Regions from separate parts of the Rhodococcus baikonurensis genome, predicted to be linked through region 1. Evidence: riboswitches for the same ligand, from Rfam matches in the RefSeq annotation. Region 1 holds a riboswitch; each other region holds the start of a gene.
The links. A riboswitch is a leader RNA that binds a small molecule or an ion and turns the genes downstream of it on or off. The one in region 1 is predicted to bind cobalamin.
Positions count from the first base shown of each region.

Region 2: it holds a riboswitch for cobalamin, as region 1 does, so the genes downstream of both, metE (5-methyltetrahydropteroyltriglutamate--homocysteine S-methyltransferase) here and ABWI03_RS10875 (ABC transporter substrate-binding protein) in region 1, are expected to answer to the same signal.
Region 3: it holds a riboswitch for cobalamin, as region 1 does, so the genes downstream of both, ABWI03_RS11385 (FecCD family ABC transporter permease) here and ABWI03_RS10875 (ABC transporter substrate-binding protein) in region 1, are expected to answer to the same signal.

Region 1 covers NZ_JBEUOQ010000004.1:6,525-16,371, forward strand. The annotation lists gene ABWI03_RS10865 (SDR family NAD(P)-dependent oxidoreductase) at 1-596, opposite strand, end outside; gene ABWI03_RS10870 (siderophore-interacting protein) at 1,075-1,932, shown strand; cobalamin riboswitch at 1,973-2,153, shown strand; gene ABWI03_RS10875 (ABC transporter substrate-binding protein) at 2,212-3,225, shown strand; gene ABWI03_RS10880 (class I SAM-dependent methyltransferase) at 3,226-3,978, shown strand; gene ABWI03_RS10885 (FecCD family ABC transporter permease) at 3,975-5,015, shown strand; gene ABWI03_RS10890 (ABC transporter ATP-binding protein) at 5,012-5,785, shown strand; gene ABWI03_RS10895 (arylsulfatase) at 5,801-8,161, opposite strand; gene ABWI03_RS10900 (HAD family hydrolase) at 8,339-9,316, shown strand; gene ABWI03_RS10905 (hypothetical protein) at 9,329-9,847, shown strand, end outside.
Region 2 covers NZ_JBEUOQ010000002.1:31,372-41,218, reverse strand. The annotation lists gene ABWI03_RS04345 (NtaA/DmoA family FMN-dependent monooxygenase) at 1-372, opposite strand, end outside; gene ABWI03_RS04340 (CGNR zinc finger domain-containing protein) at 486-1,031, opposite strand; gene ABWI03_RS04335 (EamA family transporter) at 1,100-2,047, shown strand; gene ABWI03_RS04330 (ABC transporter ATP-binding protein) at 2,093-3,049, shown strand; gene ABWI03_RS04325 (ABC transporter permease) at 3,049-3,843, shown strand; gene ABWI03_RS04320 (sensor histidine kinase) at 3,844-4,968, shown strand; gene ABWI03_RS04315 (response regulator transcription factor) at 4,965-5,594, shown strand; gene ABWI03_RS04310 (helix-turn-helix domain-containing protein) at 5,815-6,252, shown strand; cobalamin riboswitch at 6,350-6,558, shown strand; gene metE (5-methyltetrahydropteroyltriglutamate--homocysteine S-methyltransferase) at 6,718-8,982, shown strand; gene ABWI03_RS04300 (alpha/beta hydrolase) at 9,201-9,847, shown strand, end outside.
Region 3 covers NZ_JBEUOQ010000004.1:113,387-123,233, reverse strand. The annotation lists gene ABWI03_RS11425 (phosphoenolpyruvate carboxykinase (GTP)) at 1-49, shown strand, start outside; gene cysK (cysteine synthase A) at 231-1,166, shown strand; gene epsC (serine O-acetyltransferase EpsC) at 1,172-1,750, shown strand; gene ABWI03_RS11410 (hypothetical protein) at 1,809-2,117, opposite strand; gene ABWI03_RS11405 (cation diffusion facilitator family transporter) at 2,147-3,106, opposite strand; gene ABWI03_RS11400 (alpha/beta hydrolase) at 3,117-4,055, opposite strand; gene ABWI03_RS34185 (TetR/AcrR family transcriptional regulator) at 4,108-4,716, shown strand; cobalamin riboswitch at 4,733-4,868, shown strand; gene ABWI03_RS11385 (FecCD family ABC transporter permease) at 4,986-5,993, shown strand; gene ABWI03_RS11380 (ABC transporter ATP-binding protein) at 5,990-6,808, shown strand; gene ABWI03_RS11375 (ABC transporter substrate-binding protein) at 6,805-7,866, shown strand; gene ABWI03_RS11370 ((2Fe-2S) ferredoxin domain-containing protein) at 7,863-8,564, shown strand; gene ABWI03_RS11365 (aldehyde dehydrogenase) at 8,896-9,847, opposite strand, start outside.

The sequences.
Region 1 (9,847 bases):
GCCGTTGTGTCGGTGATCCCGCTCTTCACACTGCCCGGAGCTACCGCGACGGCGCGCAGACCTTGCTTGCCGTATTCGAGAGCCAGTGCGTGAGTGAAGGACTGGATTCCTCCCTTACTTGCCGCATATGCGGCCATGTACGGGTGCGCGAAGGCTGCGGAGGTGGAGCTGAAATTCACCACTACTGCGTTGCCCGTGGCCAGGAGAGCTGGCAGTGCCTGACGAGTGACGAGGAAGGTGCCGGTCAAGTTCACGGAGATCACCTGATTCCACAAGTCCAGTGAGGTCTCGTGGGTGTGCCCGCCTCGCAGTATCCCGGCGGCGTTGACCAGTACATCCAATCCGCCGAGGTTCGAAATCGCCTGACCCACAACATCGATCACGGAATTCTCGTCTCCGATATCGACGACGACGGTGTCGAGACGACCCTCCGTCGAGGCATGTTCAGCCGACTTCCGGGTGTCTGCCAGACCCTTCTCGGAGATGTCGACAGCGACCACACGGCCACCTTCGGCGAGCAACCGCAGCGCGGTGGCCTGCCCGATTCCAGATCCTGCGCCGGTGACGAGAATACGACGACCTTCGAAACGATTCATTGCTGAGTACCTTTCACGAAAACGAGTTGGTTGGTAATCCAGGCTCGGCGGCGCCGACACACAACCACCCGACACAGAACTTCGGTACGGGAAAAGCGCAGCACGGCAACAGGTGTGGTGCTGCGAAGTCACGGCAAGGCGATGCCCGCCGCAGTGGCGAATGTCAGACGGATCCGGCCGGTACGGCCAATGTTCTTTCGATCCAGACGAGACCGGAGGGGCGGCGGTCGATCGCCTTACGCCCCCGTCGGAAAGTCGCTACGCCGAATCGGGCCGTGCGCAGTGCACGGCCGGAAGCGAGAGAACAGCGGCGTATGGACATCACGAGCACGGTAGCAGTGCGAGTACAAATCGCTCAAACGCGTTGTTCGCTGCGCCAGTTCATTCAGGTAATCAGATGTCACTTCTGGACAAATCTGTCGACTTAGGCAGTACTAACCTGATCGCATCTCGAAAACCCGATCCAGGAGCACAGTCGATGACACATGCAGACGCCACGAGCACAACAACTCCCCCGACGACCGTCCTACGCACCGCTGACCACAATCGCGGACTCAACGACGTTCGCGCGGTCGTAGAAGCACTGGAGCGACCGAGCGACCATCTGCTGCGGATCACGGCCCGTTTGACGGAGTCGACCGACGATCCGGCCTGGTCACGCCCGAACGTCACCGTACGCATGAATCTCGGGCCTTCCTTCGACGACGCTTCGCGCGTGTACACGGTGCGTTCCTACGATTCCGCCACCGGATCGATCGTCATCGACGTGGTCCTGCACGGACAGACCAGCCCGATGATGAGGTGGGCAGCGGCGTTGACCATCGGTGACACCTTCGGTCTCACCGGTCCGCGACCACACTTCTTGGTCCCCGACGTTCCAGGTCGACGGATCGCACTTTTTCTGGACGGCACCGCAATACCTGCGCTGTACTCGATCATCGAGCAGCTACCTACCGACGTGGTCGGAATCGGCTGGGTCACAACAGATGACGAGGTCGCATTCGACGAACTTCCCACCCTCCCCGGCCTGGAACTTCATCGCGTGAGCGCCGATCCCGCCGAGTCCGACGGCCCTCTGACAGCACGAGCACGCGAGCTCGCCGATCCCGAGAGTTACGTCGTGTGGGGAGCCGGTGAACGCAACGAGATGCGCTCAATCCGGAAGCACTTTCGATCGACCGTCGGACTCGACAAAGACGACGTCGCGATATTCGGATACTGGAAGCACGGCGTCAGCAACACCGAAATCGACCTCCGCCGGCGCGAGAACTACGAGCGCATCCTCGCCGACGGTGGAACCCTGACCGACATCGACGACCTGGCGATCGAGATCTGATCGCCCTCACCGGCCGACCTGACCGGTTGTGCACTGCGGTGATAAGTTCCTCTGTGCCAGCAGACCTCCACACAGGGGGTCAGGGAATCCGGTGTGAATCCGGAACTGACGCGCAGCGGTGAGGGTGACCGCCCGGGCTTACGCCACTGGATGAGAATCTGGGAAGGCGCTCGGGTGGAGTGATCTCGAGTCCGAATACCGGCTGGCAGCAGGGGCCAACAGGCGCCTGTTCACACGGTAACGGGCTCCGCGAACGAGCCCCTGCGAGAACGAGATTCCATGCGTCTGTCCACACTTCGCGTATCCGCCGCTGCCGTCGCGGCTCTGTTGGGTGCATCGTTGGTTGCCTGTTCCTCCGAAGACAGTGCTGCCGAACAATCCAACTCTTTCGAACAATCCGGCGCCACTGTTCAGAACTGTGGCCGAGACGTCACGGTGGAGCGACCGATCGAACGAGCGATCGCGGTAAATCAGCCTGCCGCCGAGATGCTGTTCGCGCTGGGAGTGCAGGACCGGATGGCCGGCTACGCCATGAGCGATGACGATGTCCTCCCCGAACTGCGTGAGGCGCGCGGTCAGGTCCAGGCCTTCGACACCGAGTTCCCGTCATTCGAGAGTGTCCTCGAACGCGAACCGGACATGGTTTACACGACTTTCAATTACACGTTCACTTCGGAGGGCATCGCCGACCGAACCAAGTTCACTGACCTCGGTGTCGCGACATATCAGTCACCCAGTGAGTGCACCGGCCAGGACGCAGAGCAGAACAAGGCTCTCACACTCGACGACCTGTATGACGAAATCGGGGACGTGGCAACACTGTTCGATGTCAAGGACAAAGGTGCCGAGCTGACCGAGAGTTTGAAGGATCGCGCGGCCACCGCCACGGCGTCACTGGGAGCCGAGAATGTGACACTGGCGTGGTGGTACGCCGCCACGAAGACCCCGTACTTCGCCGGGTGCTGCGGCGCACCGGGAATCATGACCGACGCGGTGGGCGCAAAGAACGCCTTCGACGACAACAAGCAGTACTGGCCCGAAATCGGTTGGGAGAGTGTGCTCGACCGGGACCCCACCGTGCTGGTGCTCGCTGATCTCGACCGCGGCGGAGACGGCGACAGTGCGGCGGCCAAGATCGCGTTCCTCGAATCGGACCCGGTAGCCAGCAAGCTCACCGCAGTGAAGAACAAGCGATACATCATCCTCGAAGGCACGACGATGGATCCCTCGATCCGCAACGTCGGTGGCATCGAACAACTCTCCGACGGCCTGCGCCGGTTGGGCGTGGTCTAGATGTCCACGGAAGTCAGCGAACTGGTGCGTCAATGGGACGACCAGCAGGCGGCATACATCGCCGATCGCGAGAAGCGCTTCGACGTGATTCTCGACGTTCTCGAATTGCAGTACGCGCACGCTCCGTTCACAGTCGTCGACCTGGCCTGCGGACCTGGTTCGTTGAGCGTCCGGATCCTCGAGAAGTTCGGGCACGCGAGCGTTGTGGGGATCGACTACGACCCGATGTTGCTGGAAGTCGCCCGCCAGTCGTCGACTCGTTTCGGCGACCGAATGCAGCTGGTCGACGCAGACCTGCTGAGTACCGATTGGCCGACTTCGGTGACTGCGCCGGTTCAGGCGATCGTGTCGACGACCGCGCTGCACTGGTTGCAACCGCAGCAGCTCGTCGAGGTGTACCGGCAGTGCCGCGAACTGCTGAGCCCCGACGGCGTTCTGCTCAACGGTGATCACTTTCGCTTCGACGGTCGCTCCCCTGTCATCGGACGGTGGGCGAAGGCGCACGACGAGCAGACACAACGCTCCGCTTTTGCTGCCGGGGCTCCCGAGTGGGACAGCTGGTGGGACGAGTTGCGGGCCACCCCCGGGATCGGGGCACTGACCGACGAGCGTGAGCGCAGATTCGCCGGTCGCGACGCCACCGCGCCCACCGCCGTCGATTTCCAATTGGCGGCGCTCGCGCAAGCAGGTTTCCGGGAGTCGGGTACGGTCTGGCAACTGTTCGACGACTACGTGGTCTACGGCGTGAGATGACGACAAGAGTTCGGCTGCGTGACAACCCGACTGCCGTCAGCCTGCTGTGGGTGATCGGTGTTGTCACGCTGGCCGGGTCGGCCGCCGTGGCGATCACGTTGGGGCCGGCGGGCCTGTCGGTCGGTGAGGTGACCTCGATCCTCGTCGGGCACCTCGGAGGTACCGCGGCGGACGTCACACCTATCCGCGACGGCATCGTGTGGGATCTCCGTCTGCCGCGTACTCTGCTCGCCGCGCTCTGCGGTGCCGGTCTCGGGTTGTGTGGAGCGATCATGCAGTCGCTGCTTCGCAATCCACTGGCCGATCCGTTTGTCCTCGGCATCTCGTCCGGCGCCTCGACCGGTGCCGTACTGATCGTGATCCTCGGAGTGGGGTCGGGAGTGATCGGCCTGTCGAGCGGCGCCTTCATCGGCGCGGTGATCTCCTTTGCCCTTGTGCTGCTGCTCGCCCACGCGGCCGGCGGCACGCCGGATCGGGTGATCCTGGCCGGTGTCGCCGCGACCCAACTGTTCTCCGCGCTCACCTCGTTCATCGTCATCACCTCGGCCGATCCCGAGCAGACCCGCGGCGTGATGTTCTGGCTCCTGGGCTCACTCGGTGGCGCCGACTGGCTCGACGTCGCGCTCTGCGCTGCGGTGGTCGCAGTCGGCCTCGTGGTCTGTCTGACTCACTCCCGCGCACTCGACGCCTTCGCCTTCGGTGAAGACGCGGCGGCGTCACTGGGAGTGAACGTGTGGCGGGTGCGCGTGACCCTTTTGTTGGCAACAGCTTTGATGACCGCGGTGATCGTGAGCGTCGCTGGCGCCATCGGCTTCGTGGGCCTCGTCCTCCCTCATGCGGCACGGGCCCTCGTCGGGTCGAACCACCGCCGACTCCTGCCCGCGTCTGCACTGATCGGCTCCATCTTCCTGGTCTGGGTCGACGCTGTGGCACGCACAGCCATTGCACCGCAGGAACTCCCGGCCGGCGTGGTGACCGCACTGGTCGGTGTGCCTGCGTTCGCCGTCATACTCTGGAGACGGAAGGCCAGGCCATGACACTCGAAGCAACCGGTGTCAGCTGGCGGGTCGGCGAGGCGCTCATAGTCGACGACCTCGACGTGTCCCCCATCGTCGGAAGCACGGTAGGACTCCTCGGCCCCAATGGCTCGGGTAAGTCGACACTGCTGAAACTGCTTGCCGGGCAGAACCGTCCGACGTCCGGTGTGGTGGCTCTGGACCGAACTCCGTTGCCTGACTGGAAACGCCGCGATGTCGCGCGCCGGATTGCCACCGTCGATCAGCACAGCAACACCGAGATCGACCTGACGGTAGCCGAGGTCGTCGAACTCGGACGCACACCGCATCGCGGACTATGGGGCGGGCAGTCGGATTCCGACCGCGACGCCGTCCGCGCTGCGATCGAACACACCGATCTCGGCGGCATGCTGGACCGTTCGTGGCACACGCTCTCGGGTGGGGAGCGCCAACGCGTCCAGATCGCGCGCGCCCTCGCTCAGGAACCTCACGAGCTGCTACTCGACGAGCCGACCAATCACCTGGACATCAACCACCAACTCGAATTGCTCGCGCTCGTGCGACGCCTGCCCACCACCACGATCATGGCTTTGCACGATCTGAATCTGGCCGCCATGTTCTGCGATTCGATAGTGATGCTGAACCGTGGATCCATCGTGGCCCACGGAAGCCCGACCGATGTCCTCACCGCCGACCTGATAGCCGAGGTCTACCAGGTCGACGCCGAGGTCCGCTTGGACGGCCCCGGCGGCATACCCACCGTGAGATACCTTCCACCCAGCTCGGATTAGACGCGCTCGGATCTGTCATTCACGCGAGAGCATCGCCACTGCTTCGCGTTCGAGGTCGACGTACGGTTCACCACTGACGTCGATCGCCACTCGGTTGAGCGTTCCACCGGTAAACGCCCAAGGTGACGTACCCGGGTAATCGTCGGTCACAGGCTCCCCGCTGTCACGGCCTGCGTTGAGCCCTTCGCCGCCGCCGATGCTGAACTTGCCTGGCTGAGTGCGGATTCTGCCCTCACCGACTTTCCGGTCGCCGTAGTAGAGACCGAGCACCCCGTGCGCAGTGCCCGGCGGGTCCTCACCTTCCTTCTCGAAAGTTGCTGCCAAGATCACGTTTTCGCCGATCGGAAGGTCTTCGGTGGCATCGATCTTCTGCTGTTCACTGCCGAGGAAGTTGTACACGTAATGCAGTCGGTTGTCCTTGACGTACAGCGAATGACCGCCGAACCTGCCGCCATGCGAGAACAGCACGCCGGCCGCACCCGGTTCGGCCAAGTCGACAACTGCTCCGATCGAAAAGGAACGATTACGAAGGTTGACGGCGACGGCCTCCGGTACCTCGGCTCCCCCTGGACGGTAGACGTACCGGTTGCGCGGCGGAGCGAGCTGGGGGCGAGGCGTGGTGAGGAGTTCGACACCGGACCGATCGTCCAGTGGCAGAGCTTGATTGGCACCGGCCTCGTGGAACCACAACCCCACGAGCTCGGCCAGCCTGCCGGGTTCTTCATCCGCAAGGTTCCGGAGCTCGGCTCGGTCGACCTCCGTGTGGTAGAGCTCCCAGGTGTCTTCCGAGAAATGGCCCCACCCGCTCAGAGTCGGGTGCGTGGTGACTGCCTTCCAGCCGTCATGCCAAATCCCTCGTCCTCCGAGCATCGAATAGAACTGGGTGTGCTTGGCGGTGGGGATGTTGCCGGCGTCGAAGCTGTACCGCATGCTCACGCCTTGGATCGGGTGCTGGGTGTATCCCTTCACCGTGTCGGGCAAGTCGACGCCGACGCAGTCGAGCAGAGTCGGGACGACGTCGATAGCGTGGTGGTACTGATCTCGAATCTCACCACGGGCGTCGATGCCTTCCGGCCACGAGATGATGCAGGGGTCGCAGGTTCCACCGTTGAACGAGTACCGCTTCCACATCTTGAATGGAGTGTTGAACGCCATCGCCCACCCGTTGGGGTAGTGATTGTATGTCTCGGTGCTGCCCAACTCGTCCAGCTTTGACAGGTTCTCGGCGAGGTCGTCGGGTACGCCGTTCGCAATCTTGTTCTCGTTGACGGATCCGTCGGGTCCGCCTTCACCGCTGGCACCGTTGTCGGAGACCACCACGATGATCGTGTTGTCGAGCTGCTCGATTTCTTCGAGGTATGCGAGCAGGCGTCCGATCTGATCGTCGCAGTGCGAGAGGAAGCCCGCGTACACCTCCGCCATCCGTGAGAACAGTCGTTGCTCGTCAGCGGAGAGAGTGTCCCATGGTCGAGTGAAATCCAGCGGCGGGAACGGTTCGCCGTCAGGTCCGGTGCGGGTGTCAGGAGTGCCTATCGGGTTGAGTGAGGGCAGAGTCGTGTCGTTCGGGACGAGTCCCATTTCCTTCTGCCTCGCCAGAATCTCATCACGCATGGCTTCGTACCCCGCGTCGAACCTTCCTGCGTAGCGATCGGCCCATTCGCGGGGCGCGTGATGTGGAGCGTGTGCGCACCCGGGGGCGTAGTAGAGAAATACCGGCCGTTCCGGAGCTATCGACTTCACGTCACCGATGTACTCGAGCGCCCGGTCTGTGATGTCGACACTGAAGTGGTATCCCTCTTCCGGCGTCGACGGCTGTTCGACGGGATGGTTGTCGTGAACGAGGTCGGGATACCACTGATTGGTCTCGGCACCGAGAAAGCCGTAGAACCGCTCGAATCCGCGACCGACCGGCCAATTCCGTTTTGTGGAAGCAAGATTCATCTCGTCTTCGGCGCAGAGGTGCCATTTCCCGACCATCGCGGTACTGAACCCCTGCTCGACCAGAACCTCGGCGAGCGTGGCACATTCGGGAGGGATGTGACCGTTCCCGCCGGGAAACCCGACCGCGCACTCACTGATGCAAGCCATTCCGTTGGTCGTGTGGTTCCGGCCGGTGAGCAGACACGATCGCGTCGGTGAGCACAGCGCTGTGGTGTGCCACTGCCCGTACCGCAATCCGTTGCCCGCGATGCGGTCGATGTTCGGCGTCTCGATCGGTCCCCCGTAGCAACCCAAGGCGCCGAATCCGACGTCGTCGAGAACGATGTAGAAAATGTTCGGCGTGCCGGCGGCAGCCTTCGGCTGCTCGTATGGGCTCCAGTCGGGAATCGAATCGCGAATATCGAGGTTGACGACGCCTTTGAATGCGTTGGCCATGACCTGGCTCCTTGTAGGTGATCTGAATGCCAGCCTCTACGGCCGCATGGTCAATCGCATACCCCGATTGTGCTCACCGAAGCGCTGTCGCCCGAAATGGGCGATGCCATCTTCGGCAGGAAGTCCGAGTATGAAAGTGCCGGGTCTGTCATCACCTCACTGGAAGCCAGAGACCACATGAACAATCACTTCGTCGAACCCTCCGACTCCGGTAGCCCTGACCCGCTTCCGAGCTGGCAGGACGGCACGTCGAAACAAGCCATCCTGCAATTCGTCGAACGCGCGACGACGGAGGGAAGTCCGGACGAAATCGCACCGGAAGACAGGATCGCGGTCTTCGACAACGACGGAACCCTGTGGTGTGAGAAACCGATGCCGATCCAGCTCGACTTCATCTTGCGCCGCCTCGTCGAGATGACCAACCAGGATCCGACTCTTCGCAACCGTCAACCGTGGCAGGCGGCGTTCGAACAGGACTACGCCTGGTTGAACGATGTGATCTCGAAGCACTATCGCGGCGACGACAGCGCACTGAAGGTGCTCGCGGCCGGTGTCCTGGCGGCATTCGCCGAAGTCACAGTCGACGAATTCGAGAACCACGCCGATACCTACCTGCGCACTGCTTCGCATCCCACTCTCGATCGCAAATATTTGCACTGCAGCTATTCGCCCATGGTGGAGTTGCTCGATTACCTTGCAGCCAAAGGATTCTCCAACTACATAGTGTCCGGCGGCGGACGCGACTTCATGCGGCCGATCAGCCAGGAGGTCTACGGCATCCCCCGAGATCGCGTCATCGGCAGCGGCGTGGCTCTGACGTGGAAGGACGACGGTCACAGCGGCACGATCCTTCGTCAGCCTCAAACGGATGTCGTCGACGACGGGCCGGCCAAGCCCGTCCAGATCTGGAACCGAATCGGTCGACGACCTGTTCTCGCGGCCGGAAACAGCAACGGTGACGTACCTATGTTGAAGTTCGCCGACCACCCGAACGTTCCCGCACTTCGCCTTCTCGTGCTCCATGACGATCCGGAACGCGAGTTCGACTACGTGGACGGGGCCGAGCACGCGCTCGACACCTCGCGCAGAAACGGGTGGACCGTGGTGAGTATCAGAAACGACTGGAAGACAGTCTTCGAACCACCCGCCGAATGACAGTATGGATACGTGACCCTCGATGATGTCGCCGACGAACTGTACGGCCTCGACCCCGGCGAGTTCGTCGAGGCGCGTACGAAGCATGCGAAGGCTGCGCGGGAGGGCAACGACCGCGCACTGGCCACGGCTATCGGAAAACTTCGAAAGCCGACCACCGTAGGCTGGTTGGTCAATCTCATTTCGCGCGATCTGCCTGAAGAGCTGGAAGCACTTCTCGCGCTTGGTGAATCGCTACGCGACGCCCAGCGACATCTCTCGGGCGCGGACCTGCGCAAACTGACGACACAGAGGCAGCAGGTGGTGCGCAGCCTCGCCCACAAATCCGGTGAGATCGCGGCCTCACGGGGAAAGAGTGTCGGTGAGGATGCATTACGTGATGTCGCGCAGACGCTCAATGCCGCCCTTGCCGACGAGGAGACCGCCGAGTTGGTCCGACTCGGACGAGTTGTGACCGCTGCCAGTTACAGCGGCTTCGGACCGGCGGGACTTGCTGTGGTGAAAGGGAAATCGCAGCAGCACGCCCCGAAG
Region 2 (9,847 bases), on a different contig from region 1:
TCCGAGTGAGGAAGTGACGGCATTCCATGCGGCTCGACCATTGCTGACGTGGTCCAGGGTGCCGAACAACCGTGCGAGGTTGAACGGGTGATGAAACGTCGTCGTGACGGTCGCGATGAGCCCCACATGCGTGGTGACCGCACTCAGCGCGGCAAGGAAGATCAACGGCTCCTGTGCGCCGATCGCACCCTGCGCACCGAAGCTCAGGAGATCGGCGGCAAACAGTCCGTCGATCTTGTTCGCCTCGGCCGTCTTTGCGACTTCGATCGCGGACGCGACCGTCGAAGTCGACGGATCGATCGCGGCGTCGTAGATGCTCACCGCCCCGCTGACACCGGTCACCGTCTTGAGCGGACGCCTACGATCGGCCACCGACCGTCCTCCTAGCTTCGCGAAATCTGTTCCGAATTCACAACGCTAGACCGATCCTGGCTCCCGACAAGGTATCCGCTCAGCCTGGTTCTATCCCTGCGAACACCGCTTGGTCACGCCCCGGATTTACGGGCACGATAGGCGGCGACGTGCGCCCTGTTCCCACAGTTTCCGGTGTCGCAGTATCGCTTCGACCGATTGCGCGACAAGTCCACGAAGACCGCTTCGCAGTCGGGAGCCTCGCACCATCGCAACCTCGAGAATTCGTCGGTTCGGATCAGATCGAGCACACCCATCGCCGCTTCTGCAGCCATCCGGTCCACGAGGGGCGAATCGTCAGCGGTGACGTGCAGATGCCAGCCGAGATCATCGTGCCTGGTGAGCCGCGGCCTCGCGCCCGATTCGAGAAGCAGTGAGTTCACCACCTCGACGGCGTCGTCCACTCCCGTGGCTTCCCAGAACTTTCGCAGTCGTGGACGCAGTGCACGAACCGCCGCCAATTCCTCCAGAGTGCCGTCCCGCCGGCCGGTCCAACGATCGGCGTCGAGGAACCTGGTCAGTTCCTCTGAATCCGGCAACAGTTCCTCGCCACCGCGAGCCGTGTTGACCAACGACGCGGCGAAGACGAGCGCCGATTCCGTGTCACCAGCAAAATGCACTTTGACTCCTGAGCCTTGTCAACCTAATGTCAGCATCATAATCGCTTTTACTCCTGACAGGTGCCCACGTGAACTCTCGCAACGGTTTGATCTTCGCTCTGCTGTCCGCGGCAACGTTCGGCGTCTCGGGCCCGTTCGCGAAATCTCTCATCGAATCAGGGTGGTCCCCCGGCGGCGCGGTGTTCGCGCGCGTGGCCGGCGGCGCACTGGTGATGATGGTGATCGCGGTAGCCACCCAATGGCCTCGCCTACGACAGGTCGGCGCCCACACGCGAACCGTACTGCTGTACGGAGTGTTCGCAATTTCCGGCGTTCAACTGTGCTTCTTCAATGCTGTGCAACATCTTTCGGTCGGAGTCGCATTACTCCTCGAATACCTTGCACCGATCATCGTCATCGGATGGGTGTGGATCACCAAAGGCGCGCGGCCGAGCGTGCAGACACTTCTCGGTGCGGCGGTTGCCTTGATCGGCGCCGCAGTGGTGATCGACGTCTTCGGATCGGCAGAGATCAGTGCCGTCGGAGTTGCGTGGGGACTGGCCGCAGCGGCATGCCTTGCAGTCTATTTCGTCATTTCCGAACGTGCGGACGGCGATCTCCAGCCTGTTGTGCTCGCGGCTTCGGGGCTGACCGTCAGCGCACTGGTCATCGGCGCACTCGGGCTCGTCGGCATCCTCCCCCTCGAGTTCTCGGCCTCGAACGCAGTCGTGGCAGAACACTCGGTGAGCGTGTGGCTGCCCGTGGCGGTCCTGGTCCTGGTCAGCACTGTCATCGCCTACCTCACCGGCATCGCCGCGATCACGCTGCTGGGACCGACCATAGGATCTCTGGTAGCACTGACCGAAGTGCTGTGCGCGGTCGTCGCCGCGTGGATCCTGGTCGGGGAATCCGTCACCGCACTCCAAGCCGTGGGTGGCGCAGCAATCATCGCGGGGTTGGTCCTCGCCCGGCTCGGCCAGAGTGCACCGAAACAGATACCGGCCGACCCGATGACAAATGTCATGGCAGAAGAATGACGGACGGACGAGGGCTCACGTCCTCGAAGCGAGCAGATTCTATGTATGACCTCAACACAGGCACGGCATTCACCACAGGCACTGCACACACTCCCTGAAGGATCGGCACACGACGCCGTCCGGTTGACCGGACTTCGCAAGAGTTTCGGAACCGTCGATGCCGTCAAGGGCATCGACCTGAGCATCCGCCCCGGCGAGATCGTCGCGTTCCTCGGCCCGAACGGCGCAGGCAAGACGACAACCATCGACATGATCCTCGGACTGTCCCGACCGACGTCGGGCGACGTGAGCGTCTTCGGAATGTCACCCCGATCGGCGATCGCCCGCGGACTCGTGTCTGCAGTCATGCAGACCGGCGGGCTGCTCAAAGAACTGACGGTGGCCGAGACCGTGCAGCTGACCGCCAGCCTGTACGCCCAATCCCGTCCGGTCGACGAAGTGCTGGGGCGAGCCGGAATCCTCGACATCTCCGATCGCCTCGTCAGCAAATGCTCAGGCGGACAACAACAGCGCCTGCGGTTTGCGATGGCGTTGCTGTCGAACCCCCAATTGCTCATTCTCGACGAGCCGACCACCGGTATGGACGTCGAAGGGCGTCGGGACTTTTGGTCCGCCATCCGCGCCGACGCAGATCACGGTCGCACTGTGCTTTTTGCGACGCACTACCTCGAAGAGGCCGATGTCTACGCCGACCGCATCATCCTGGTCCGGCAGGGCACAGTCGTCGCCGACGGGACTACCGCCGAGGTCAAGGCGATGGCGTCCGGGCGCACCCTGCGCGCACGAGTCCCCGGTATCACCGACGAACTGCTCCGAGCCATACCGAACTCGGACGCCGTCGAGGTGCGTGGTGAGTCATTGCTCGTGCACTCGGGCGACACCGATGCCGTTGCACGGTTTCTGCTGACCAACACGCAGGCTCGCGATCTCGAAATCGTCTCGCGTGGCCTCGAAGACGCATTCATCGCACTCACGTCGAACAACTCCGAAGGACAGAAGTGATGACCACTGCAATCGAAGCGAACACCTACGGAGCCGAGCGAACCGTCGTACCACTGGGCGGATTCAACACGACCCTGTTGCGACTGGAATTTCGTCGTCTGACCCGCAATCGGCGCACGATGATCTTCACACTCGTCATGCCGGTCGTCTTCTTCCTCGTCTTCGGGCTCGGTCAAGGCGACGACGACCACGGGATCGGGCACGGCAATGTCGCCGCGTACATCATGATCAGCATGGCCCTGTACGGCGCGATGCTGGCCACTACGAGTGGCGGAGCGATGGTCTCGATCGAACGAGCGTCGGGATGGAGCCGGCAACTGCGCCTGACTCCACTGACGCCGGTCGCCTACATCGCCGTCAAACTGATCATGGCGATGCTGCTCGGTCTCGTCTCGATCCTTGTCGTCTACGTCGTCGGCGCGTTCACGTCTGCGCAGATGGACGGATCGCTCTGGTTCACAACAGCATTGATCGCCTGGCTGGGATCGTCGATCTTCGCGGCCTTCGGCCTGTTCATGGGGTATCTGCTCCCCAGTGAGAACGTCATGCAGTTGCTCGGCCCCGGACTGGCCCTGCTCGCCTTCGGCGGCGGACTCTTCGTACCTCTCACCGACGGTTCCGTGTGGGCGACCATCGCACAGTTCACGCCGATGTTCGGCATCAATGCCCTCGCCCACGCACCGTTGACCGGCAATAGCATTCACTGGACCTGGATCGTCAATATCCTGGTGTGGTTCGCCATCTTCGCCGGCGGAGCGATCTGGCGGTTCCAACGAGATACGGAGCGTGTGTAGTTGTCGCAAACGACTGACCGAAACGATTCCGTCGCGCTACCGCGGCGGAATCGTTTCGGTGTTCTCTTCGCGGCGGTCTGGATGGTATTTCTCGGCGGACCGCTGATCGAGGGATGGAATCTGCGCGACGAAGTGCGCGGCTGGACAGGGATTCTCGCGACGATCACCTTCAGTGCGCTCTACCTGTACACGTTCGCCACAACTCAACAGCGGCGCCGAATGACAATGACTCGGCCGAAAATTCGCGAAGCTGCACTGGCTCTGGCCGCTCTGACCGTGTTGGCCGCCGTGATGATCGTCAGCGTCGGGCCGACGGGTTTGGCAGCCGCACCGTATCTCGCGGTGACAGCGGTGACGCTGCTGCCGACCGTCGCGGGCGGCATTCTCGCCTTGGTGTTTGCAGCCTCCGTGGAGATAGTCAGCCTCTCGTCCGGGTGGGGTAATTACTCCGGGCTCTCCCTCGGAGTCTGCGCGGCCGCATTCGCGACCTGGGGCATCATGTCCCTGATCAGCCGCAACTTCGCCATGCTCCATGAACGCGAAGAGCAGGAGCAGCGGGCAATCATGGAAGAGCGAACGAGGATGGCGCGCGATCTGCACGACATCCTCGGGCACTCGCTGACCGTCATCACGATCAAAGCTGAACTGGCCAACCGCCTACTGGACGTCGACATAGAACGTGCGCGCAGCGAACTCGACGATCTCGAAAGACTCTCTCGAGACGCGCTTGCGGACGTGCGATCGGCCGTCGAAGGATTTCGTGGAATTTCACTTCCCGTCGAGATAGCCCGTGCACGAGAGGCATTGCGTGCGGCAGGTATCGAGGACGACGTGCCGAGCAGTACCGACATGGTCCCCACTCGCCTCCGAGAACTCTTCGCATGGACGATCCGTGAGGGTGTCACCAACGTGGTTCGGCACAGCGGAGCAACACACTGTCGGATCACGGTCGACGAAAGAAGCGCATCTGTCGTCGACGACGGACGAGGGGCCGGGTCGACGTCTTCCGGCAACGGTCTGATCGGATTGCGTGAGCGGGCCGGCGCGTCGGGCGCACGAGTGATCATCACTCATCCCGAACCGCAAGGGTTTGCACTTCAGGTCGTCGAACAGGAGAAAGTGTGAGCAACCAGGGCGATCGAGCAACCATACGGCTGCTCTTGGCGGACGACCAGGCGCTCGTGCGAGGAGCTTTGGCCGCGCTACTCGATCTGGAATCCGATCTGTCCGTGGTGGCCGAGGTCGTCCGCGGTGACGAGGTGGTGGCTGCCGTACTCGAGCACCGTCCGGACGTCGCGCTTCTCGACGTCGAGATGCCCGGCATGGACGGTATCGCCGCGACAGCGGCCCTTCGCGAAGCAGCACCCGAGACCCGGGTTCTGATCGTCACCACGTTCGGGCGCCCAGGATTTCTCCGTAAAGCCCTTCACGCGGGGGCCGGCGGGTTCGTCGTCAAGGACACACCTGCCAGGCAGCTTGCCGACGCGGTCAGGCGTGTTCATGCCGGACTGCGCGTCGTCGATCCCACCCTTGCGGCTGACAGCCTCGTCAGCGGTGAGTCGCCCCTGACGGAGCGTGAGACCCAAGTACTGCGCGCTGCTCACGACGGCGCACCCGTGGCGGCCATCGCGGGGGCGCTGTTCTTGTCCGCAGGGACAGTTCGAAATCACCTGTCGTCCGCAATGGGTAAGACGGGTGCCACGACCCGCGCCGAAGCCGTGAGAATCGCCGAGTCGAACGGCTGGCTCTGATCCGCGATGCCGGAATCCGCTTCGCCGGCAAATAGTCCGCCGTTCGATTCTTGATGACGATTTGTCCAGATCACTCAAAGTAGGGACCTTCTACCCTAGGGATTTTCCCTGCAAAGGACCCCCTTCGTGAGAATCCAAAACAGCTAATCGTTCGATAACTGGCTATGATGCAGTTAATTGAATCGACGGAGCCTGTGCGTAACGGGGGAAGGGACGTCTCATGTCGAACCAGTTCAACGATCGCTTGAACTCGCTGTTCGAGACTGCCGACTTTCACGTCACCAACGCGATGGTCGTTCGCGGCATGACCGAGTTCGGATGCCGCATCTCGACGCCGTACCTGTCGCAACTACGCACCGGCGTCCGAACCAACCCGTCACCCGAAGTGGTCGCTGCCCTCGCCCACTTCTTCAACGTCCATCCGGACTACTTCTACGCCCCGTCCGACCACACTCCACCGACCGTCTCCGGTGGCGAAGCAGACCTCTCACTTCTCGAACAGCTGCACAACGTGCGCCTGCGAAACCTCACTGCTCGGGTCGTCGATCTCTCACCGTCTTCGCAGGATCTGCTTGTGGAAATGGCGGAGAATCTACGTTCCTCCGAGAATCTTCCGCGCGTACCACCGGACTCGAATTCCTACATGTCACGCGCGTAGCGCCCTTCGCCGACTCTCCTTGACTGCGCAGGGAGGGTTGGCCTTATGCTGATCGATGCAGCTGGTTCGCCCGGCACGGTCATGAGGAGCCCCGAAGACCGTTCCCGGCGTCGAAGCCCCGTCAGCGCAAGCTGACGGAGTGAGAGGGAACCCGGTGAAAATCCGGGACTGTCCCGCAGCGGTAAGCAGGAACGACCGCCGTTTATGTGCACTGGGCATCCGCCTGGGAAGCGACGGCCAGTAGGTTCGATCCAACTCGATCGAGTGCCCGCGAGTCCGAAGACCTGCCGACTGTGTCGGGCACGCCGTGCCCGACGGTCCACCGCCTCGTGGAATGGGCGTGTAGATCTCCATCGGACCTCGTGCGTGGTTCGGGCAGTGCTGCCCGCCGAAGCTCGGGGTCTCGTGAGGTGTACCCGTCTGCCGGCAGTGGCCATCAGTGCATTGGCAATCTGGAGAAACTCCGTGACAACGACATTCACTTCGACCGTGCTGGGCTCACCGCGCATCGGTCCTCATCGAGAACTCAAGCGGGCAACCGAAAGCTACTGGGCGGGGCGCATCGACGCCGACGCCTTGCAGAGCGTCGCCCGTGACCTCCGTCGGCAGGGCTTGGCCGACCTCCGTGACCTGGGCCTCGACTCGATCCCGGTCAACACCTTCTCCTTCTACGATCAAATGCTCGACACCGCAGTTCTTCTCGGCGCACTTCCCGATCGCGTCGCATCGGTCGCCGATCCGTTGGACCGCTACTTTGCAGCTGCCCGTGGGACGGACACCATCGCGCCGCTCGAAATGACGAAGTGGTTCGACACCAATTACCACTACCTGGTGCCGGAGATCTCGCCGTCCACCACGTTCGCACTCGACCCGTCCAAGGTCTTGTCCGAACTCGCAGAAGCACTTTCCGACGGCATCGCAGCCCGCCCGGTCGTCATCGGACCGGTCACCTTCCTGTTGCTTTCGAAGCCTGTCGGCACTGACGAGCCTCTGCTCTCGCGGCTCGACGAACTGCTCCCCCTCTACGCGGATCTACTCGGTCGGCTCGCGAAGGCCGGCGCGGAGTGGGTTCAGCTCGACGAACCGGCTCTCGTAGGTGATCGCACCGACGAGGAAATCGAAGCGGCACGCGCTGCGTACGAACAGCTTTCGGCACTGACCGAGCGGCCGTCGATCCTGTTGGCGTCGTACTTCGGTTCGCTGCGTGACGCGCTGCCCGCACTCGCGTCCACCGGTGTCGAAGGATTTGCCGTCGATCTGGTGGCCGGTCAGGATTCGATCGGCTCCGTCCCCGAACTCGCTCGCAAACTGGTCGTCGCCGGTGTGGTCGACGGACGAAACATCTGGCGGTCGGATCTGGATTCGGCACTGAGCACGTTGGGTGCTCTGTTGGGCAGCGTGGATACTCTTGCCGTCTCCACGTCGTGCTCCCTGCTGCACGTTCCGTACACTCTCGACGCAGAAGCCGATGTCGACAAGGCCCTACGCTCGTGGCTCGCGTTCGGCACCGAGAAGGTCAAGGAAGTGGTCACTCTCGCAACCGCTCTCACGCAGGGGCGAGAGTCGGTGGAGGACGAGTTCGCGCTGGCACGAGCTGCAGCGTCGACCCGCAAGGACGATCGCAGACTCAATGACGCGAGCGTTCGAGGCCGGCTGGACGCCGTTCTGAGCTCGGCGACCGGTCGCGCGCCCGCCGCCGAGCGCCGCGCTGCCCAGGACGAGTTGCTGTCTCTGCCACCGCTGCCCACGACCACTATCGGCTCGTACCCACAAACGTCGAAGATCCGTATCGCTCGCGCGGCGCTGCGCAAGGGCGAGATCGACGAAGCCGAGTACGTCGACCGCATGCGCGCCGAGATCGCCGAAGTTGTTGCACTCCAGGAAAAATTGGAACTCGACGTACTCGTTCACGGCGAACCGGAACGCAACGACATGGTGCAGTACTTCGCGGAGCAGTTGGACGGGTTCTTCGCCACAGCCAACGGATGGGTCCAGTCGTACGGTACCCGCTGCGTGCGTCCGCCGATTCTGTACGGCGACGTCTCACGTCCGAAGCAGATGACCGTCGACTGGATCACGTACGCACAGTCGCTGACAGACAAGCCGGTCAAGGGCATGCTCACCGGGCCCGTCACCATTCTGGCCTGGTCGTTCGTCCGCGACGACCAACCGCTCGCCGACTCGGCAAATCAAGTCGCACTGGCCATTCGAGACGAGACGGTCGATCTGCAGGCCGCCGGTATCGGAATCATCCAGGTCGACGAACCGGCACTGCGTGAGCTACTTCCACTGCGTGCTGCGGACCAGCCCGCCTACCTGGACTGGTCGGTCGGTGCCTTCCGGCTGGCCACCTCGGGCGTCGCGGATTCCACCGCCATCCACACCCACCTGTGCTACTCCGAGTTCGGAGCGGTGATCGGTGCCATCGCCGGTCTCGACGCGGACGTCACGTCCATCGAGGCTGCGCGATCACACATGGAGGTGCTCGACGATCTCAGTTCGGTCGGGTTCGACCTCGGCGTCGGTCCGGGTGTCTACGACATCCACTCGCCACGCGTGCCGAGCGTCGACGAGATCGCGGAGTCGCTACGCGAAGCACTCAAAGCTGTTCCGGTCGAACGATTGTGGGTCAATCCGGACTGCGGATTGAAGACACGGGGGCCGATCGAGGTCGAAGCGTCGCTGCGTAACCTCGTCGAAGCCGCGAAGGTGGTACGAGCGGAGCTTTAGGGGCAAGCCCCTGTGCGCCTTTCTGGTGGTGGCACTATCGGAAAGGCACACAGGGGGTCATGCCGTATGGCCGATCGGTCTCGAAGCATAGAAACGTAGGCTTCCGGATCTCTCCCTTTCCTGCTACCTTGCCTTACTAGACAGTGACCTAAGGAGAGGCCTTACAACCGCGAAAGCGACGACCCAGGCCCGGGTTCACGTCGAAGGAGTTCACCCACGTGGACACGGTTTCGACCGATGTCCGCCATTCCACGGTCGAGTACGCCCCTGGCTTACACCTCGACATAGTCCGACCGAAGGACCCGCCGCAGCCGTTGCCTGCGATCGTGTGGATCCACGGCGGTGGATGGCGGCTACAAGACCGCACGGCCTGCCCAGACCTCGCGAAGCATTTCGCTGCCGAGGGATACGTGATGGTCAGCATCGACTACCGGTTGGCACCGGACATCGTTCACCCCGGTCAATTGCTCGACGTTCGGCGCGCAGTGCGCTGGCTGCGAAGCAATGCCGCCGAACATCGCGTGGATCCGGATCGAATTGGACTCTGGGGATCGTCGGCAGGAGGGCACCTCGCAGCGCTTGCCGGCATCCATTCCTCGACCCTTCGGCTGGACCACGAAGAAGCCTCATCCGTCAGCTCAGCAGTCCAGGCCGTCGTCGACGGTTACGGCCCAGCAGATCTTCCTGCCCTGGTGAATCTTTCGTCGCCGATCTCCGAAGCCGAACAAGTATCGCCCGAGGCATCACTGTTGGGTGGACCGATTCGAGACAACCTCGCCGCCGCACGCGACGCGAGTCCGGCACTCGTAGCCAAGGGCGGAACGCCCCCGTTCCTGGTCATGCACGGGATCGAGGACACGATGGT
Region 3 (9,847 bases), 110 kb from region 1:
GACCGGCATTCGTGACGAGTTCGAAGCTCTGAAGCAGCGGTTGGCCTGATAAACCGCCCCCGTATGTAGTGGCCTGATGCCGCATTGGTTCAATTTGATGAACCGATGCGGCATCGGTCGTCTGTATGCCCTTGCCTGTAGCCGTTAAGCAGTTCAGCCGTTATGCAGTTCAGCCGTAAAGCAGTGATCAGCGAGCGGGTCGACACACTCGATCCTCAGGAGGACCAGATATGAGCGGGATCTACAACAACGTGACCGAATTGGTCGGGCGCACCCCGATCGTGCGGCTCAACCGTCTGACCGAGGGCCTGGACGCACAGGTCGCCGTCAAGCTCGAGTTCTACAACCCGGCCAACAGCGTCAAGGACCGGATCGGCGTGGCGATCATCGACGCCGCCGAGAAGTCCGGTGCACTCAAGCCCGGTGGCACGATCGTCGAGGGCACCAGTGGTAACACCGGTATCGCACTCGCCATGGTCGGCGCTGCTCGCGGCTACAAGGTCATCCTGACCATGCCCGAGACCATGTCCACCGAGCGTCGCGTGATGCTGCGTGCTTACGGCGCCGAGATCGTCCTGACCCCGGGCTCGGAGGGTATGGCCGGTGCAGTCGCCAAGGCCAAGGAAATCGTCGAGCAGACCGAGAACGCAGTCTCGGCCAGCCAGTTCGCGAACCCGGCCAACCCGGCCATCCACGAGGCCACGACGGGCGAAGAGGTCTGGGCCGACACCGACGGCGCCGTCGACATCTTCGTGTCCGGCATCGGCACCGGCGGCACCATCACCGGCGTCGGACGCACCCTTCGCAAGTACAAGCCCGAGGTCAAGATCGTCGGTGTCGAGCCCATCGACTCGCCGATCCTCAACGGTGGACAGCCCGGCCCCCACAAGATCCAGGGAATCGGCGCGAACTTCGTGCCCGACGTCCTCGATCGTGAGATCTACGACGAGATCATCGACGTTTCGTTCCCCGATTCCATCGAGGTCGCTCGCGCACTCGGTACCCAGGAAGGCATCCTGGGCGGCATCTCGTCCGGCGCCATCGTCTGGGCCGCACTCGAGTTGGCGAAGCGTCCGGAAAATGCCGGCAAGCTGATCGTGGCTGTCGTGTGCGACTTCGGCGAGCGTTACATCTCCACCCCGCTGTTCGAACACATCCGGGACTGAGACTTGTGAGTATCCTCGGGACAATTCGCGAGGACCTGCAGGCTGCGCGCGGTCAGGATCCTGCCGCGCGCAGCAATGTGGAGAACGCGCTCGTTTATTCAGGGCTGCATGCCATTTGGGCGCATCGGGTTGCGCATCGCATGTGGGCCGTCCCCGCCTTACGTGGCCCGGCGCGAGTGCTCTCGCAGCTGACGCGCTTCGTCACCGGCATCGAGATCCATCCGGGTGCCACCATCGGTCGACGGTTCTTCATCGACCACGGCATGGGCGTCGTGATCGGGGAGACAGCCGAGGTCGGTAACGACGTGATGCTCTATCACGGCGTCACTCTCGGTGGTCGCTCGCTCGAGCAGGTCAAGCGTCACCCGACGCTGGGTGACCGGGTCACCGTCGGCGCTGGTGCCAAGATCCTCGGACCTGTCGTCATCGGTGAAGGTAGCGCTATCGGCGCCAATGCCGTTGTCACCAGAGATGTTCCGGCCGAATCCATCGCGACGGGTATCCCGGCGGTGGCGCGGCCACGGACTACCAAGGAGAAACTGGTGGACCCGAACAGTTACATCGATCCTGCGATGTACATCTGAAGCTGTCCTTCTTCGATGGCCACCCTCGTGTAGACGACGGGTGGTCATCGGCGTCTGCTCAGGCTCGCGTCAGGTGCCACCCGAGACGTCCCAGTACGACGGCCGTCAAAGCACCCAGTATTGCTCCGATCAGGGGATAGCAGGCGAGAATTAACCACTGAGGCGATTTGTCTGGGAGCGCCATGTAGGAGATGTTTAGGCTCGACTCGTAGTCGCGACTCATCTGCACACCCCGGATCGGTTCGTACGCCCCCTGATAGACGATTGTCTCGTCGGGACTGGTCATCACGTCGATCAGACCGCCCACCAGGGGAATTCCACCGACGACAAATCCCAGAACCGCCAGAATCACGATCAGTGCGCGCATCGAACGAGCCTATCGCCCGGCCGTAGAGTTCAGACTGCGATCGACGGTTCTTCGGGCGTCGAGAGGGTCAGGATCGCTCGCACGACGCGTGGACTCTGCTCGAGTGAGCGTTCGAGTTCGCGCAACGTGTGGGCCACTCGGGATTCCGCGTAGTCACCGACCAGATCGACGCTGGCCACCAGGTACACCTGCCGCGGCCCGAGGTATTCCATGCGCAGGAACGTAATTCGGTTGATTTCGGGTAGTTGGGTGAGAGCTTCGACGGCTGCTGCCCGCAGCGTCGGTGAGGCCTCTTCGCCGACCAGGAATCGGCGGTTGCGATCGATCAGGATGATCGCGATGACTCCGAGAAGTATGCCGACGAAGATGGAGCCGAGGGCGTCGGGGATCGGTGAACCGGTGATCTGGTGCAGTAGGACGCCGACGAATGCGATGACCAAACCGATCAGTGCTGCAGCATCTTCGGCGAACACGGCCCGGGTCGTCGGGTCGGATGTGTTGAGCGCCTGGGCCATGACGTCGCGGTTCACGGCGGACGCTTCGGTTCGGAGTTGCTTGTACGCCTGCCGGAACGAGATGCCTTCGAGGATGAACGAGACGCCGAGGACTGCGTAGGCGACACCGAAGTCGGTGGCCGGTTCGGAATGGAACAGTTCCTGGATGCCGTGGGTGATCGACACACCTGCGCCGAGCGCGAAGAGTCCGAGGGCGGCGAACATCGACCAGATGTAGGCCTCCCGGCCGTACCCGAGTGGCTGGTCTCGGTCGGGAACCCTTTTCGAGCGGCGGTTCGCGATCAGCAACAGCACTTCGTTGCCGGTATCGGCCCAGGAGTGGGTGGCCTCGGCGACCATCGATGCAGATCCGGTGACGATGGCGGCCGCCGTCTTGGCCCCGGCGATCAGCGCGTTAGCCGCAAACGCCAGTACGACTGTCGTGGTGCTCTCGTCGCCGTTTCCCGTCGGCTCGGCCTTGGGTTCGATGCTCACGAACTTCAGGCTAGGCGGGTGGCGACGGTTTCGTGCGGTGACGCTCGGCGACGGAGCGCAGCAGTGTGTCGACGGCGTCGTGGAACTGCGTCAGGCCCGGCTCTTCGACGGGAAAGTGCCCGCACCCGTCCAGCATCACGAATTCGGTGGGTGCGTTGATGCGGCGGAGGAACTGCAGGCTCAGTTCGGGTGGCGTCCATCGGTCGTCGGCCGGGTGGGTGAGCAGAACGGGCGTCGTCCGAAATGCTTCGGGTGCGGTGTGCTCGAACGAGAAGTAGCTGCTGAGGAATCCGAGTGGCACCCGAACACCGCCACCGCACGGATCGGTTGCGCACAGCGTCGCGAGTTCACGGTTGCTGCTCATGTTCGCGACGTCGGCGACCCAACGGATGGGCACGCGGATACGGCCCACCAGTCGTTCGGTGCGGCGCATCAGGGGAGCGCCATAGACACCCATCGGGCCGAACCGCGCCGCGGCAGCTCTGGCCGACGGATTCGAGGGATCGAGCAGACAGGTAGCGACGACGGCGTCGGCCAGACCGGTTCGCGCGGCTACCTCGTAGGCCAGCAGACCGCCGATGCTGGCTCCCAGAAGCACCAGCGGCCGATCGTCGGCTGCTTTCTCGGCCCGGACGAGGTCACAGAGGAGTTCGACCCACTGCTCGTACCGGACGCCGGCGGGATCGCCTACGACGGTGTCGCCGTACAGCGGAAGATCGGGGAAGAGGACTTCGGCTCCGAGTTTCACGCCGATCCCGGCGAACGGCCACAACGCGCCCGAGTACCCGCCGGCGCCGTGGATACCGAGAACCCGAACCGGCGCGTCTGGAACCACTGCCCGTGCGACGTGGACGGTGTTGCCGTTCCACTCCCACCACGTCGTGGTCGGCTCCGGCATGTGGGCGGTGTACCGGTCGGGCATAAACTTCGAGTAATCGGCGCTGGTCATCTACACAATTCTCGGTACCGGCGTCGCGGCTGACAACTCGCATCGGAGGACCGTGTCGACTCGGCGGAAAAGGCCCTCCCAGCAGCGCTCGAGGGCTACCTACGACGCGATCCTGGAGGCAGCTACTCGCGTTTTCGCGTCGGAGGGCATGGCGGCGACCACCAACCGGATCGCTGACGAGGCAGGCGTCTCGGTGGGCTCGCTCTACCAGTATTTCGGCGATAAGTACGAGATCCTCTCGGAGTTGGCGAACCGTCATGTGAGTGCCGCGCGGGAACGTTTTGCGGTCTGCCTTGCCGACATCGTCGAGCGTGAACTCACTCCGGACGAGGCTGTCAGGTCGTTGGTGGAGTGCGCGATCGAAGTGAACAGTAAGCCGCGAGAGTTCTTCCACCTGCTCTACGATCAGGTTCCTCGGACCCCTGAGCTCATCGAACAGGTCGAAGGAATGAATCGGCAACTGGTACTGGGTTTTTCGGAGTACTTGCAGAGCCGCGGTTTCAGTGCGGACGATGCGTTGTTGACGTCGCGGTTGACTGTGACTGCCGTGGACGGCCAGGTGCATCGGGTTGTGCTGGAATCGGATTCACCCGAAGAACTTCGCGTGCGCACCGAAGCCGTCATGCGGCAGGCGAGATCGATGATCGCGTCGGAATCCTGATCCGGTGTATCGAATGGTGACTGCGGTCCGTTATGGTTCTGACGTCATCATCGAGGTAATGGGAAGTCGGTGCAATTCCGGCGCGGTCCCGCCACTGTGAGGTCGTCCATGCGTCGACCGTAGCCAGATACCACCCTCGTTGACGTTGTGTCATGCCACGAGGATGGATCGGTCACACCATGAATGCTGTTGGCGGAGCTCTGTCTCCACCTACCCACCTGCCTTCGCCGAAGGCTGGTGCGCCTCGAGGACGGCTCAGTCCGGGTATCGTGCTGCCCGCTCTGCTGGTCGTCACCGTGCTCTCTGCTGTGTGCGCGTTGGCATTCGGATCCGAGATGCTCCCCGTGTCCACTGTGGTGGACGTGGTGCACTCGCGCTTCGGAGGCCCACCCGTCACGCGTTCCGAACTTGCGATCGTGTGGGGGATCAGAGCACCTCGGGTACTTCTCGGTCTGGCCGTCGGCGCTGGTCTTGCCGTCGCCGGCGCGGTGGTGCAAACCCTCGTCCGTAACGCTCTTGCCGATCCCCACCTGCTGGGAGTGTCGTCCGGCGCGAGTGTCGGTGCCACCGCCGTCATCACCACCGGACTGTTCGCCGGCGCGGGAGTGTGGGCGCTCAGCTTCGGTGCGATGATCGGAGCACTGGGAGCTGCGATTCTCGTCTTCACCATCGCGACGCTGCAAGGCGGCATCACTCCACTGCGATTGGTTCTGACCGGCACCGTTACCGCATCCGCCCTGTCGGCGATCGCGAGTTTTCTGGTGCTGCGTACCAATGATTCCCAGGCCGCGCAGTCCGTATTGTTCTGGCTCCTGGGAAGTTTGGCCGGGGCCTCCTGGGACAAGTTGTGGGTGCCGGTCATCGTTGTGGTCCTGCTGACGGCAGCGGTGTTCGCCCTGCACGGTTGGCTCGACGCACTGGCGGCCGGGCCGGACGTCGCCGCTTCGCTCGGTATTCCCATCCGCACCCTGCGAAACGTGTTGTTCGGAGTGCTGGCAGCGTTGGTCGGCACGATGGTGGCAGTGTCCGGCGCGATTGCCTTCGTAGGCTTGGTCATACCGCACGTCACACGCATGCTTGTCGGAGCCAGACATCGAGTGGTATTGCCGGCGGCAGCGCTGATCGGCGCGTCGTTCCTGGTGTGGGTCGACGTCGTGGCGCGGACCTCGTTGCGACCGACGGAGATCCCGCTGAGCGTGGTGACCGGGGTGATCGGCGCCCCGCTGTTTCTCCTGCTTCTCGGCCGTCGGCGCTACCGATTCGGTGGCAGTTCGTGAGCGCCCGAGCACTGCCGCTGACAGCGTCCGGAGTCGTTGTCCGTATCGACCGTCGAACCATCGTCAAAGGCGTCGACATCGCGGCTGACGCCGGCGCAGTGGTCGGCGTGGTTGGTCCGAACGGTTCGGGCAAGTCGACGTTCTTGCGGGTTCTTGCCGGTCTCGGGCCGATCGCCGACGGTGACGTTCGCGTCGGCGACGAGTCGGTCCACACGATGTCCGCGCGTTCGCGGGCCAAAGCCATTTCCTTTGTGGCGCAGGAAGAGCAGAGTCCCGCCGATTTGTTGGTGCACGAGTACGTGACTCTGGGCCGCACACCACATGCAAAGCCCTGGAGTGTCGGCGGCAAGGACGAGAAGGCCGTCGTCGATCGTGCTCTGGGCGAGGTCGGAATGATCGAGCACCGGTTCTCTTCCATGGACACGCTGTCCGGTGGGGAGCGTCGGCGGGTGTTTCTCGCCCGGGGACTCGCGCAGGACGCCGGCGTGCTCATCCTCGACGAGCCGACCAATCATCTCGACATCCGGCACCAACTCGAACTGCTCGATCTGGTCCGGTCGCTGGACCGGACGGTGATCATGGCACTGCACGACCTCGATTTGGCTGCAGCAGTGTGTGATCGGGTGCTCGTTCTCGCGGATGGCGTGGGCCACGCGTTCGGCCATCCCTCCGACGTACTCACGACCTCGGTCGTGGCAACTGTTTTCGGCGTCGAGACATTCGCGCTCGTGAACCCGGTTACCGGCCGTTCACACCTCGTATTCGAATCACGAAATCCTCAACCACAACACACATTTTCGGAGAGTGCACTTTGATACACGTCAAGACCCGAGCGTCGTTCGGTGCGGTCGCAGCCGCAACAGCGTTGTTGGCCGTGTCCGGATGCTCGGCAACCGCGCCCGTCGACGACTCCGCGGACAAGACTTCGGTCACGCTGGAGAACTGCGGAACGGAAAGCACTTTCCAACGTCCGATCGAAAAAGTTGTTGCGACAAGCAATGCGGCCAATATCGGCACCATTCTCCGAGTCGGCGGTCTGGATCGCCTCGCTGCCGTCGTGTTGAACACGAACAACGACGCGGTCATGGACTCGATGTTCGGTCCCGGTATCGCCGACGTTCCACACCTGGACGGAACGATCACGATGGAGACGATTCTGGGTAAGCAGGCGGACCTGGTGGTCGGGTCCTACAGCGGCTTGTTCAAGGGCGCCTCCGGCGTGACGCCGGAATCACTGCAGAGCAACAATATCGATGCATATGTCATCTCCGACAGTTGTCGGCAGAGCGCCGCCGCGGATTCCGCGCTCGGAACGATGGGGCCGTGGGATGCTCTCCGTGCGGACGTGACCAATTACGGAAAGCTGTTCGGAACCGAGGACACCGCCGCCCAGGCTCAGACCGAATTGGATTCGCGTTTGGCGCGTCTGGAGTCGGCGCCGGATGCCGCCGACAAGCCGAAGGTACTGATCTACGACAGCGGTGAAGAAGATCTGTACACCAGTGGAGGCAACGGAGCCCCCAACGGAATCATCGACGCGGCCGGAGGAACCAACGTGTTCGCCGATGTCGACAACACCTGGTTCAAAGCGAGCTGGGAGACCGTAGCGAAGTCCGAACCCGACGTCATCGTGATCATGGACTACAAGAAGAGCGCTGACGAAGTACAGGGGAAGATCGACGCGATCAAGAGCCGAGAAGGCCTACGCGACCTCGACGCCGTCAAGCAGAACCGCTTCGTCGTACTTCCGCTCGCCATGTTCACCAGCGGATTCCCCAACATCTACGGCGCGGAACAGTTGCGCGCGAAGATCGAAGAGTTCGGGCTGGCTCCGTCGAGCAGCATCGACTGGACAACCGCGCCGTCGGCATGAGCAACAACCGGTGCTCGCGTCGGGTGATTGTCGTCTTACGGCCGACTGTCAGCGGCCTGGACGAGTCGGCTGCACGACGGATGCTCGACGCTGTTCGGGCCGGCACCGACGTCGACGTTTGCGTTGCGTACCTCGATGTCTCCTCGCCGAGCCTTCACGAGGAACTCGATCGAGCCCATGTCGATGACGTCGACAAGGTCGTGTTGATTCCAGTTGCGGTGCCGAGGGATCGGTACCTGCTCACGTGGACAAGCAAGGCGGTTGCGAACTGGCGCGAAACCCGGATCGACGCCGAACTGGAAGTGTCGCTACACGAATCGGAATCTTTGGAAGGTGCAGTGGCCGCGCAGGTGATCGACGAACTCGACTCGGCGGGAAAGCCGATCACTGCCAGTCCGGCGTCGTATCGCAGTCCGGCCTGGTCCGTGATCGAACCGCACGAGACTCATCTGTTGGTGTGCAAGGGCCCGCGCTGTATGGCGTACGGAGCGGGACCGTTGCACCGGGCCATGAGCGCCGCGGCCAAAGGAACGTCGGCAAAGGTGACGGGAACGGGTTGTCTGAGCCCGTGCAACCTTGGGCCGTTGGTGATCGCGAACCCTGGTGGTACGTGGTTCGGTCATGTGAACGCCGGAGACGCCGACGCGTTGGTGTCCGGTCACGAGGATCACTTGGTGGATCACGTTCTGGACCGATAGATGCAGAGTCGGTGAGAGCAAAGAACCCGCTGAGCGCGACGTGCGCTCAGCGGGTTCTGTTGTCCTGTCTCAGGAACCGAACGGAAGGGTTCCCGGCGGGATCTGGTATCCACTGCTGCCGACGGAGGCGCTGCCCCAGAGTGCGAGGAAAGCGTTGATGGCGTTGGTGAGCATATGAATGTCCTTTGTGAGATGACTGATTCGTTTTCGACGGTACCGGGTGGATCTGTGGATTCGCTGGGAGTTGGCACCCATTTCACGGGGTTGGCACCCGTTCCGGCAGGTCGGAACGGGTGCCAACTGTCAGCAAAGGGTGCTGGCCTCGGGTGGGTCAGCCCACGTAGCCGGGCGGCATGAGTACGGACTTGGTCTCGCAGAAGGCTTCGAGGCCCTCAGGTCCGTTCTCGCGACCGATACCGGAGTTCTTGTAACCACCGAACGGTGAGCCGGGATCGAAGGCGTACCAGTTGATCGCGTAGGTACCCGTGCGGATCTGCGCGGCAACTTCGAGTCCGTGATCGATGTCGGTGGTCCACACCGATCCGGCGAGGCCGTAATCCGAATCGTTGGCGATCTTGATGGCCTCGTCCTCGGAGTCGTACGGGATCACCGAGAGAACGGGTCCGAAGATCTCCTCACGTGCGATGGTCATCGAGTTGTCCACGTCGGCGAAGATCGTCGGCTCGACATACCAGCCCTTGTCCAGGCCGGCGGGACGTCCACCACCGAGTACGACGCGCGCGCCTTCTTCCTTGCCCTTGGCGATGTATCCCTCGACGCGCTCGCGCTGCTTCTCGGAGATCAGCGGGCCGAGTTGTGCTGCGGGATCGGACGGATCGCCGACGGTCATGAAGCCTGCCGCGGTCTTCATTCCCTCGATGACCTCGTCGTAACGCGAACGGGGAGCGAGGATTCGGGTCTGAGCGACACAGGCCTGACCGGTGTTCATCAGGCCGGACATGACGAGCATCGGCATTCCGGCGGCGATGTCGGCGTCCTCGAGGATGATCGCGGCGGACTTGCCACCCAGTTCGAGGGAGCAGCGCTTGAGGTTCTGCGCGGCGATGGCACCGATCTTGCGGCCGACGGCACTGGATCCGGTGAAGGTGATCTTGTCGATGCCCGCATGAGAGACCAGGTATTCGCCGGTCTCGGCTCCGCCGGGGAGTACCGAGATGACGCCTTCGGGAACACCTGCCTCGGTGAAGATCTCGGCGATCACGTGGACGGAGAGAGGGGATTCGGGTGCGGGCTTGAGCAGTACGGTGCAGCCGGCGAGCAGT